DNA from 2 places in the Kitasatospora sp. NPDC002543 genome. Region 1 is predicted to be linked to the other one. Evidence: riboswitches for the same ligand, from Rfam matches in the RefSeq annotation. Region 1 holds a riboswitch; the other holds the start of a gene.
The links. Region 1 has a riboswitch for glycine ahead of gcvT (glycine cleavage system aminomethyltransferase GcvT). Riboswitches for the same ligand answer to the same signal wherever they lie in the genome.
Positions count from the first base shown of each region.

Region 2: linked by a shared signal. The riboswitch ahead of gcvP (aminomethyl-transferring glycine dehydrogenase) and the one ahead of gcvT (glycine cleavage system aminomethyltransferase GcvT) in region 1 are both predicted to bind glycine.

Region 1 is NZ_JBSFWR010000006.1:136,942-141,926, forward strand. Features, by position in the region: gene glyA (serine hydroxymethyltransferase) at 1-1,218, opposite strand, end outside; gene gcvH (glycine cleavage system protein GcvH) at 1,304-1,678, opposite strand; gene gcvT (glycine cleavage system aminomethyltransferase GcvT) at 1,791-2,912, opposite strand; glycine riboswitch at 3,142-3,243, opposite strand; gene ACWD4P_RS04990 (enhanced serine sensitivity protein SseB C-terminal domain-containing protein) at 3,453-4,256, shown strand; gene ACWD4P_RS04995 (enhanced serine sensitivity protein SseB C-terminal domain-containing protein) at 4,373-4,985, shown strand, end outside.
Region 2 is NZ_JBSFWR010000016.1:12,865-17,849, forward strand. Features, by position in the region: gene ACWD4P_RS09905 (MFS transporter) at 1-798, opposite strand, end outside; gene ACWD4P_RS09910 (PRC and DUF2382 domain-containing protein) at 981-2,168, opposite strand; glycine riboswitch at 2,391-2,494, shown strand; glycine riboswitch at 2,496-2,628, shown strand; gene gcvP (aminomethyl-transferring glycine dehydrogenase) at 2,732-4,985, shown strand, end outside.

The DNA.
Region 1 (4,985 bases):
CTTCAGCGCGGCGGCGACGGTCTCGTCGAAGGCGGGCTTGAGCGCCTCGGCGATGATGTCGGCGACCTCGCTGAAGTCCTCGGCCTGGAAGCCGCGGGTGGCCAGGGCCGGGGTGCCGATGCGCAGGCCCGAGGTGACCATCGGCGGACGCGGGTCGTTCGGGATCGCGTTGCGGTTGACGGTGATGCCGACCTCGTGGAGGCGGTCCTCGGCCTGCTGGCCGTCGAGCTGGCTGTTGCGCAGGTCGACCAGGACCAGGTGGACGTCGGTGCCGCCGGACAGCACGCTGGCGCCGGCCTCGGCCACGTCGGCCTGGAGCAGGCGCTCGGCGAGGATGCGGGCGCCGTCCAGGGTGCGCTGCTGGCGCTCCTTGAACTCCTCCGAGGCCGCGACCTTGAAGGCGACCGCCTTGCCGGCGATCACGTGCTCCAGCGGGCCGCCCTGCTGGCCGGGGAAGACCGCGGAGTTGATCTTCTTGGCGTACTCGGCCTTGGACAGGATGACGCCGCCGCGCGGGCCGCCCAGGGTCTTGTGGGTGGTGGTGGTGACCACGTCCGCGTAGGGGACCGGGTTCGGGTGCAGCCCGGCGGCCACCAGGCCGGCGAAGTGCGCCATGTCCACCATGAGCAGCGCGCCGACCTCGTCGGCGACCCGCCGGAACGCGGCGAAGTCGAGCTGACGCGGGTAGGCCGACCAGCCGGCGATGATCAGCTTCGGCTGGTGCTCCTTGGCGAGGCGCTCGACCTCGGCCATGTCGACCTGGCCGGTCTTCTCGTCCACGTGGTACGCGGCCACGTTGTAGAGCTTGCCGGAGAAGTTGATCTTCATGCCGTGGGTCAGGTGACCGCCGTGGGCCAGGCTCAGGCCCAGGATGGTGTCGCCCGGCTGGATCAGCGCGAACATCGCGGCGGCGTTGGCCTGCGCGCCCGAGTGCGGCTGGACGTTGGCGTGCTCGGCGCCGAACAGGGCCTTGATGCGGTCGATCGCGATCTGCTCGACCACGTCGACGTGCTCGCAGCCGCCGTAGTAGCGGCGGCCGGGGTAGCCCTCCGCGTACTTGTTGGTGAGCACCGAGCCCTGGGCCTCCATGACCGCCACCGGGGCGAAGTTCTCGGAGGCGATCATCTCCAGGGTGGTCTGCTGGCGGTGCAGCTCGGCGTCGACCGCGGCGGCGATCTCCGGGTCGAGGGCGTGCAGGGACTGGTTGAGAACCGTCATGGTGTGGTCTTCCCGGTGGAGGTGGAAAGGGGGCCGCGGCTGGGGCGGGGCGGCCGCCGCGCGGAGGCCGCCCCGGTCAGGTGTCTCAGCCGCCGATGAAGGCGGTGTACTCGTCCGCGCTGAGCAGGGTGTCGGTGGCCTCGACGCGCACCTTGATCAGCCAGGCGTTCCCGAACGGGTCCGCGTTCACGGACGCCGGGTCGTCGACGACGTCCTGGTTGATCTCGACGACCTCGCCGGTCACGGGGGAGAACAGGTCGCTGACCGACTTGGTGGACTCCAGCTCGCCACAGGTCTCCCCGGCGGTCACGGTGTCGCCGACCGCGGGCAGCTGCACGTAGACGATGTCACCGAGCGCGGTGGCGGCGTGCTCGGTGATGCCGATCGTGGAGACACCGTCCTCGGCGGCCGTCAGCCACTCGTGCTCCTTGGTGTACTGCAGGTGCTGGGGGTTGCTCATGGCGTCATTCTCCAGGATGGGAAGCGGGTACGACGAAGCGGGCCGCCGCGCGGACGGCTGCGACGTGCGTGTATGGGAAAACCGGGGCCCTGCGGAGGCTCGGGGCGTGGGCTCAGCGGGCGCGCTTGTAGAACGGCAGCGCCACGACCTGGACGGGCTCGTGCTTGCCGCGGACGTCCACCGCGACGGTGGTGCCGGGCTCCGCGTGGGCGGCGTCGACGTAGGCCATCGCGATCGGCCGGCCCAGGGTCGGGGACGGCGCGCCGGAGGTGATCCGGCCGATCGGCTCGCCCTCGGTGGAGACCACGGTGTACTCGGCGCGCGGCACCCGCTTGCCGTCGGAGACCAGGCCGACCAGCTTCTTCGGCGGGTTGGTCTCGGCCGCGGCGGCGGCCTGCTCCAGCGCCTTGCGGCCGACGAAGGCGCCCTCGTTGGTGGTCTTGTCGAAGCGCACGACCCGGCCCAGGCCCGCGTCGAACGGGGTCAGGTCGGTGGACAGCTCGTGCCCGTACAGCGGCATGCCGGCCTCCAGGCGCAGCGTGTCGCGGCAGGACAGGCCGCAGGGGATCAGGCCCCGGCCCTCGCCGGCGGCGGTCAGCGCCTGCCAGACCGGCTCGGCGTCGACCGGGTGGCAGAAGATCTCGAAGCCGTCCTCGCCGGTGTAGCCGGTGCGGGCGAGCAGCACGTCGCGGCCGGCCACCTTGGCCGGGAGGATCGCGTAGTACTTCAGCCCGGGCAGGTCGGCGTCGGTGGTCCCGGCCAGGATGCCGGTGGCCTCCGGGCCCTGGACGGCGATCAGCGCGTAGGTGTCGCGGTCGTCGGTGACGACGGCGTCGAAGCCCTTGGCACGGGCGATCAGCTCGTCGAGGACCAGCTGGGCGTTGGAGGCGTTGGCGACGACCAGGAAGGCGTCCTCGCGCAGGCGGTAGACGATCAGGTCGTCCAGGATGCCGCCGTCCTCGGCACAGATCATGGTGTAGCGGGCGCGCAGCTCGCCCAGCGCGGAGACGAAGCCGACCAGCGCGTGGTCCAGCATCTCGCCGGCCTGCGGGCCGGTGACGGTGATCTCGCCCATGTGGGAGAGGTCGAACAGGCCGGCCTTGGTGCGGACGGCGAGGTGCTCCTCGCGCTCGCTGCCGTAGCGCAGCGGCATGTCCCAGCCGGCGAAGTCGGTCATGGTCGCGCCGAGGGCGCGGTGCAGCGCGTCGAGCGCGGTCAGGCGGAGGGACGACATGGCCAGGAACTCCTCGGTCGGGGCACTCAGGGGTGCACGCGCCGGACCGGACCCGAAACGGGGCCGACCCTGCGCGCGGGCATGCGGCGGCGTGGGTCTCCCCATCTGTCGTCGAACCTGAGAGCTTCACCGCCCGCCGCCCGCAGCCGTTTCCAGCTTGGGGGACAGCATGGCGGCTTGCACCGTGGGTGGGCGCACGACAGGGCCGGGCGCCGCTTTCCAGATGTGCCTAACCCGTGCGGTAGGGGTGCCTGAGAGATTCCGGGGAGGACTTGCTCCTTCGGCGCCGGCTGTGCCTGAACGGCACTCCGGGCTCTCCCGCGCGGGTTCGAGCGGCCGGTATGGAGTTGGTGGGGCCCGCGGCGCATGCCGTCGGACGGGCACATCATGGCACGTCCCGGAGCGGGAGGGGAGAGGGGACCCGGTCACATCGGCCGGACCCGAACACGAGTCCTGACCCCACACCCCCCTCGCCTCTAGACTGCTGCGCGTCGGCGCAGCAGAGGGCGGCCGACCGGCAGAGGGCGGAATCGGCGGCGCATGGGGTACCCGGTGGAGCAGCAGCAGGGGTGGGGCGGAGCGGACGAGGCGCCGGCGGGCGGCTCGTGGCCGGCCAACGAGCTGGAGCAGGTGCTGACCGCGGCCCTGGGCGATCCGGGCGCGACGGCACGGGTGATCGAGGTGCTGGCCCGCAGTCAGGTCTGGGTGCCGCTGCCGGCCGGGGCCGACCCGCAGGGGCAGGCGCTGGACCTGCCGACCGTCGAGCTGGGCGGGGACCCGTACGTGCCGGTGTTCTCCTCCCAGGAGGTGTTCCTCCAGCAGGCGCCGGGGATGGCCTTCGCGATCGCCCCGGTGTGGGAGTTCGCCCGCGGACTGCCGCTGGGCGTGGGCATCGCGGTGAACCCGGACGCGGCGGTGGGCATCCCGGTGCCGCCGCAGGGCGTCGCCGAGCTGCGCCGCGGTCCGCGCGAGGACCGCTGGGAGTCGGCCGGGGACGCCTCGGCACCGACCGGCGGGCGGGTGGCGCTGCGCGAGCCGGTGCCGGGCGAGGACCCGGAGCACTTCCTGGCCGCCTGCCGGGGCGAACTGTCGGCACTGCCCGGGGTGCTGACCGCGCGCAGGGCGCTGGCCAGCATCGAGGGCGAGCCGACCGTGATGTTCGTGGGCGTCCAGTTGGACCCGGCGGCCCCGGCCGACCCGGCCGCGGTGAACGACGCGCTCGGCCGAGCGCTGGGAACCGCGCCGCTGCCCGGCGGCGTCCACCTCGTACTGCTCGACCTCGCCGACGACCCGGTGGTCGAGTGGCTGCTCACCCGGGTACTGCCGTTCTATACGCGGGCCTGAGCGGGTCCGGATCAAAGGCACGTCGCCGTGGCGGTGGCCGGTGCCGCGCCATAGGGTGCGTGCAGACGGCCGACGGGCCGGCGGGTTGAGGGAAAGAGGCGCGGCGAGGTGGGCGCATGAGTGCGGGAACGGGAGCGGGCGGTGTGCCGGGGGCCTGGGGCCAGGCACCGGCCGGGCGCCCGGGAGCTGATCCCGGCGCGTTGGAGCGCGCCCTGCGCGATGTCGCGCCGGAGCGCTACGACGCGTACGAGCGGCTGCTGCACGCGCTGGCGGACGGCCAGGTCTGGATGCTGCTGTGGCACGGCACCCCGGGCAGCCCGGACGCGCAGTACGGGAACATGGAGATCAGCGGCCACGGCTACGCGCCCGCCGTCACCTCGTCCGAACAGCTGACCTCCTCCGGCTGGGCCCGGGCCCACGAGGTCATCTCCGGCCGGGAGATCGCGGCCTCGCTGTACCGCACCCGCTGGGGCCTGTGGCTCAATCCGCACGCGCCCGGCGGAGGCGTCGGGGTGCCCTGGGCCGACCTGCGGCGGATCGCTGCCGGCCTGGACCGGCTGCCGGCGGGCCCGTTGAAGCTGAGCGAGCCGCAGTTGAACGCCCAGCCGTTCTTCGCGCTGCTGGAGCGGCAGGCCGTCGAGGTGCGCGCGGTACGGGCGCTGCGCCGGGCCTGGGTGCAGCCCGCGGTGGGCGAGCCGTACCTGGCCATCGGCCTTGACCTGTACGAGA
Region 2 (4,985 bases), on a different contig from region 1:
CATCTTCATGTCCACGAGCGGGTGCGCGACCTTGGTCTCGATGATCCCCCAGACCAGGGCGACCACGGCGGCGACGGCGAACAGGCCGAGCGTCTTGTTGGAGGTCCAGCCCCAGTGGTTGCCCTGGCTGACCGCGACCAGCAGCGCGGAGAGCCAGCCGGCGAGGGCGATGGCGCCCAGCGGGTCGGCGCCGCCCTCCTTGTCGGTGACCGGGTCGGTGGGGACGCGGAAGGCGACCAGGGCGACCGCGATCAGGCCGAAGACCAGGCCCATCCAGAAGATGGACTTGTAGTTCCAGTGCTCCAGCAGGAGGCCGGTGGCGACCAGGCCGAGGCCGGAGCCGACGCCCATCGAGGCGCTGATGGCGGCGACGCCGCCGGTCACCTTCTGCTTGGGCAGCTCGTCGCGGACGATGCTGATCGCCAGCGGCAGGACGCCACCGCCGGCGCCCTGGAGGACCCGGGCGACGACCAGCCAGGTGAAGGAGTGGGTGCTGACCGCCAGCGCCGAACCGGCGACCAGGCCGGCCAGCGAGATCAGCAGCATCGGCTTGCGGCCCCGGAGGTCGCCGAAGCGGCCCAGGAGAGGAGTCAGCACGGCCGCGGAGAGCAGGTTGGCGGTCATCAGCCAGGTGATGCTGGAGGCGGAGACGTTCAGTTCCCTGGCCAGCGAGGGCAGGATCGGGACGACCGCGGTCTGCACCACGCTGAACGACAGCATCGCCAGGATGAGGGCCGGCAGGACCCGGGCGCTGCTCTGCTTCTCGGCCGCGGTGGTGGGCTGTGGTGCCTCACTCACGGTTGCTTCCTCTCGTACATAGTGAATGAACTGAAGTAACTTTGCAGGGGATACTTCAGAGTGTCAAATATCGAGTGGTTAAGCTTTGGCAAAGACGAAGGGTCGGGTACGCGACAAGCGGCGCCCGGGCGTGCGACGAGGGCCCCGGACGGCTGTCCGGGGCCCTCGTGCCGGGGGTGCTGTCAGGCGAGCGGCCGCAGTGCGGCCGGGCGGGGCGTCTCGGGGGACGAGGTGGACGGCGAGGCGGCGGACGCCAGGGGGGCCGGGTTCTGGGTGCCGGTGGTGTCGTGGACCTCGACGTGCTCCCGGCGGATCTCCTCCCGGATCACCTCCTCGGTCGTGTACCGCTCGACGACCAGACGCACCCGCTCGACGGGGGCCAGGTACTTGCGGGTCACCGCGCGCTCCTCACGGAGGGTGACCTCCTCGACGGCCTCGGCGATGTCCTTCTCGGTGAGCGCGGCGCGCTCGGCCTCGCTGACCGGCGTGCGCTCGACCCGGACGCGCTCGCGGATCACCGGCACGCGGCGCTCGACCTGTTCGGTCGTCACGTACTTGCGCAGCTTCGCGGTGCCGAGGGTGTGCCACTCGGTGGTGATCTCCAGCCGCTCCTCGCGGCAGGTGATTTCGACCGGGCTGTTGGGGGCGGCCGGTGCGGCGCCGGCGCTCGCGGCTGTCGTGGTGGCCGCCGTCGGGATGGGGGCGGGCTGCGACTGCGCCTTCGGTTCGGCGGCGGGCGCGTGGGTGGTGAGCGCGGAGGAGTCGGCCGAGGCGGGCGCGGCCGCCGGGGGTGCGGTGGCGGCGGGGGCGGAGAGGGTCCGGACCTCGGGCTCCGGGGCGGTCCTGGTGGTGTCGGCGCCCGCCACGGCGGCGGCGGGCGCTGCCGTGGCGGGCGTCCGGGCCGGGGCGGGCTCGGGGGAGCGCTCCGGGGTGTGGAAGGTGAGCGACTTCGCCGGGGCCGCCGCGCCGGTCGCGGCGGCGGCCGCCGCCGTGGTGCCGAAGTCGAGGTCGGGCTGCTTGGGCCGGCTCCCGTTCTCGCCGTTCGGGCGGCTGTCCATCGGGGTGTCGAGCCCGTAGTAGCGGTACAGCTGGAGTTCCTGGGCGGGGGAGAGGTGCTGGCCGACGCCGAAGTCCGGTGACTCCTTCACCAGTGACTTGTCGTACGGCACCCGGAGCTCGTCGCCGGAGAACTCGCTCGTGGTCAGCGGGACGAAGGCGTCCCGGCCGAAGATGCCGGTCCGGACCGCCGCCCACTCGGGGCGCCCGGTGGCGTCGTCCAGGTAGACCTCGTCGACCGTGCCGATCTTGTCTCCGTTGCGGTCGACGGCCTTGTGACCGATGAGGTCCCGGGGGTCGATTTCGGTCTGCACTCTTTCCTCCCGTGCACTGAGCCTGCGGAACTCCTGCAGGAGGGCGGTCGGAGCGCCCTTCCGTCCACAATTTCATACCAAAAGCCACTAATCGGACAGGCGCGACCAGGGTGCGCCGTACGGGGTGCGAGCTGCGCCCTCCGGGGGACGCGCGTAGACCTCGAACGACCTGACGCAGCCGTGATCGGGGGGCCTCCCGCTGGTACCCTGGGCGGCGACCGCAGAGCCCGCTCGGGAGAGTCTCCGATCACGAAAGCCGCTGGTCGGAGCGCCGAAGGAGCAACTCCTCCCCGGAATCTCTCAGGCATCCGTACCGTGTGGGGTAGGTCACTCTGGAAAGCAGGGCAGGAGCGTCGGCACGGAAGCCGGCGATCACCACCCTCACCGACGGTGCAAGCCGGCGGAGCGCCCACAGCGCCCCGTGCGGGTGAAGCTCTCAGGTCCCGATGACAGAGGGGGAGGCCTGTCGGGTCCGCCCGCCCAGGCTTGTCCGCTGCTCGCAGCGGCGAGGCCGGCCGGCGTGCGTACCCCCGCCGGTCCGTGACCAGGAGGCCTCGACCACCATGAACGCCCAGCCGAACGCGGGACGCCCCACCGGCGCCTCGACCCTCACCGAGCTTGAGCTGGCCAGCCCCTTCGAGAACCGCCACATCGGCCCCGACGCCGCCGCCCAGGAGAAGATGCTGGCGTCCGTCGGCTACGGCTCGCTGGACGAGCTCGCCGCCACCGCGGTGCCCGAGGCGATCCGTTCCATCACCGCCCTGGACCTGCCCGCCGGCCGGACCGAGGCCCAGGTCCTCGCCGAGCTGCGCGAGCTGGCCGGCCGCAACCAGGTGCTCCAGCCGATGATCGGCCTGGGCTACTACGGCACCTTCACCCCGCCGGTGATCCTGCGCAACGTCATGGAGAACCCGGCCTGGTACACCGCCTACACCCCGTACCAGCCGGAGATCTCGCAGGGCCGCCTGGAGGCGCTGCTCAACTTCCAGACCCTGGTCTCCGACCTGACCGGCCTGCCGACCTCCGGCTCCTCGCTGCTGGACGAGGGCACCGCGGCCGCCGAGGCGATGGCCCTCGCCCGCCGCGTCACCAAGGTCAAGGGCGGCGTCTTCCTGGTCGACGCCGAGACCCTGCCGCAGACCGTCGCGGTGATCAACACCCGCGCCGTGCCGACCGGTGTCGAGGTCGTCGTCGCCGACCTCTCCGAGGGCATCCCGGCCGAGATCGCCGAGCGCGGCGTCTTCGGCGTGCTGCTCCAGTACCCGGGCGCCACCGGCGTGGTCCGCGACCTCGCCCCGGTGATCGAGCAGGCGCACGGCCTGGGCGCGATCGTCGCCGTCGCCGCCGACCTGCTCGCGCTGACCCTGCTCAAGTCCCCGGGCTCGCTGGGCGCCGACATCGCCTGCGGCACCTCGCAGCGCTTCGGCGTGCCGATGGGCTTCGGCGGCCCGCACGCCGGCTACCTGTCGGTGCGCGCCGAGTACGCCCGCTCGCTGCCCGGCCGCCTGGTCGGCGTCTCCGTCGACGTCGACGGCAACCGCGCCTACCGCCTGGCGCTGCAGACCCGCGAGCAGCACATCCGCCGCGAGAAGGCCACCAGCAACATCTGCACCGCGCAGGTGCTGCTCGCCGTCATGGCCTCGATGTACGCCGTGTACCACGGTCCGGACGGCCTGGCCGACATCGCCCGCCGCACCCACCGCTACGCCGCCGCCCTCGCCGAGGGCCTGCGGGCCGGCGGCGTCGAGCTGCTGCACGGCGAGTTCTTCGACACCGTCACCGCCGTCGTCCCGGGCCGCGCCGCCGAGATCGCCGCCGCCGCCCGCGCCAACGGCATCAACGTCCACCAGGACGGCGCCGACCGGATCTCCGTCTCCACCGACGAGACCACCACCCGCGAGCACCTGGCCGGTGTGTGGGCCGCGTTCGGCGTCCCCGCCGTCGAGGTCGCCGAGGCCGCCGAGACGCTGCCCGCCGCGCTGCTGCGCGAGGACGAGTACCTGACCCACCCGGTCTTCCACAGCCACCGCTCCGAGACCGCCATGCTGCGCTACCTGCGCCGCCTGTCGGACCGGGACTACGCGCTGGACCGCGGCATGATCCCGCTGGGCTCCTGCACCATGAAGCTCAACGCGACCACCGAGATGGAGGCGGTGACCTGGCCCGAGTTCGGCCAGCTGCACCCCTTCGCGCCGATCGACCAGGCCCAGGGCTACCTGACCCTGATCCGCCAGCTGGAGCAGCAGCTCGTCGAGGTGACCGGCTACGACGCCGTGTCGATCCAGCCGAACGCGGGCTCGCAGGGCGAGCTGGCCGGCCTGCTGGCCGTGCGCGCCTACCACCACGCCAACGGTGACACCCAGCGCGACGTCTGCCTGATCCCGTCCTCGGCGCACGGCACCAACGCGGCCTCCGCCGTGATGGCCGGCATGCGCGTGGTCGTGGTGAAGACCCTGGTCGACGGTGACGTGGACGTCGAGGACCTGAAGGCCAAGATCGAGCAGCACCGCGACAACCTCGCCGTGCTGATGGTCACCTACCCGTCCACCCACGGCGTGTACGAGACCCAGATCACCGACATCTGCGCCCTGGTGCACGAGGCCGGCGGCCAGGTCTACGTGGACGGCGCCAACCTGAACGCCCTGGTCGGCCTCGCCAAGCCGGGCAAGTTCGGCGCGGACGTCTCGCACCTGAACCTGCACAAGACCTTCTGCATCCCGCACGGCGGCGGCGGCCCGGGCGTCGGCCCGGTGGCGGTGCGCGCCCACCTGGCGCCGTACCTGCCGAACCACCCGCTGCAGTCGGAGGCCGGCCCGG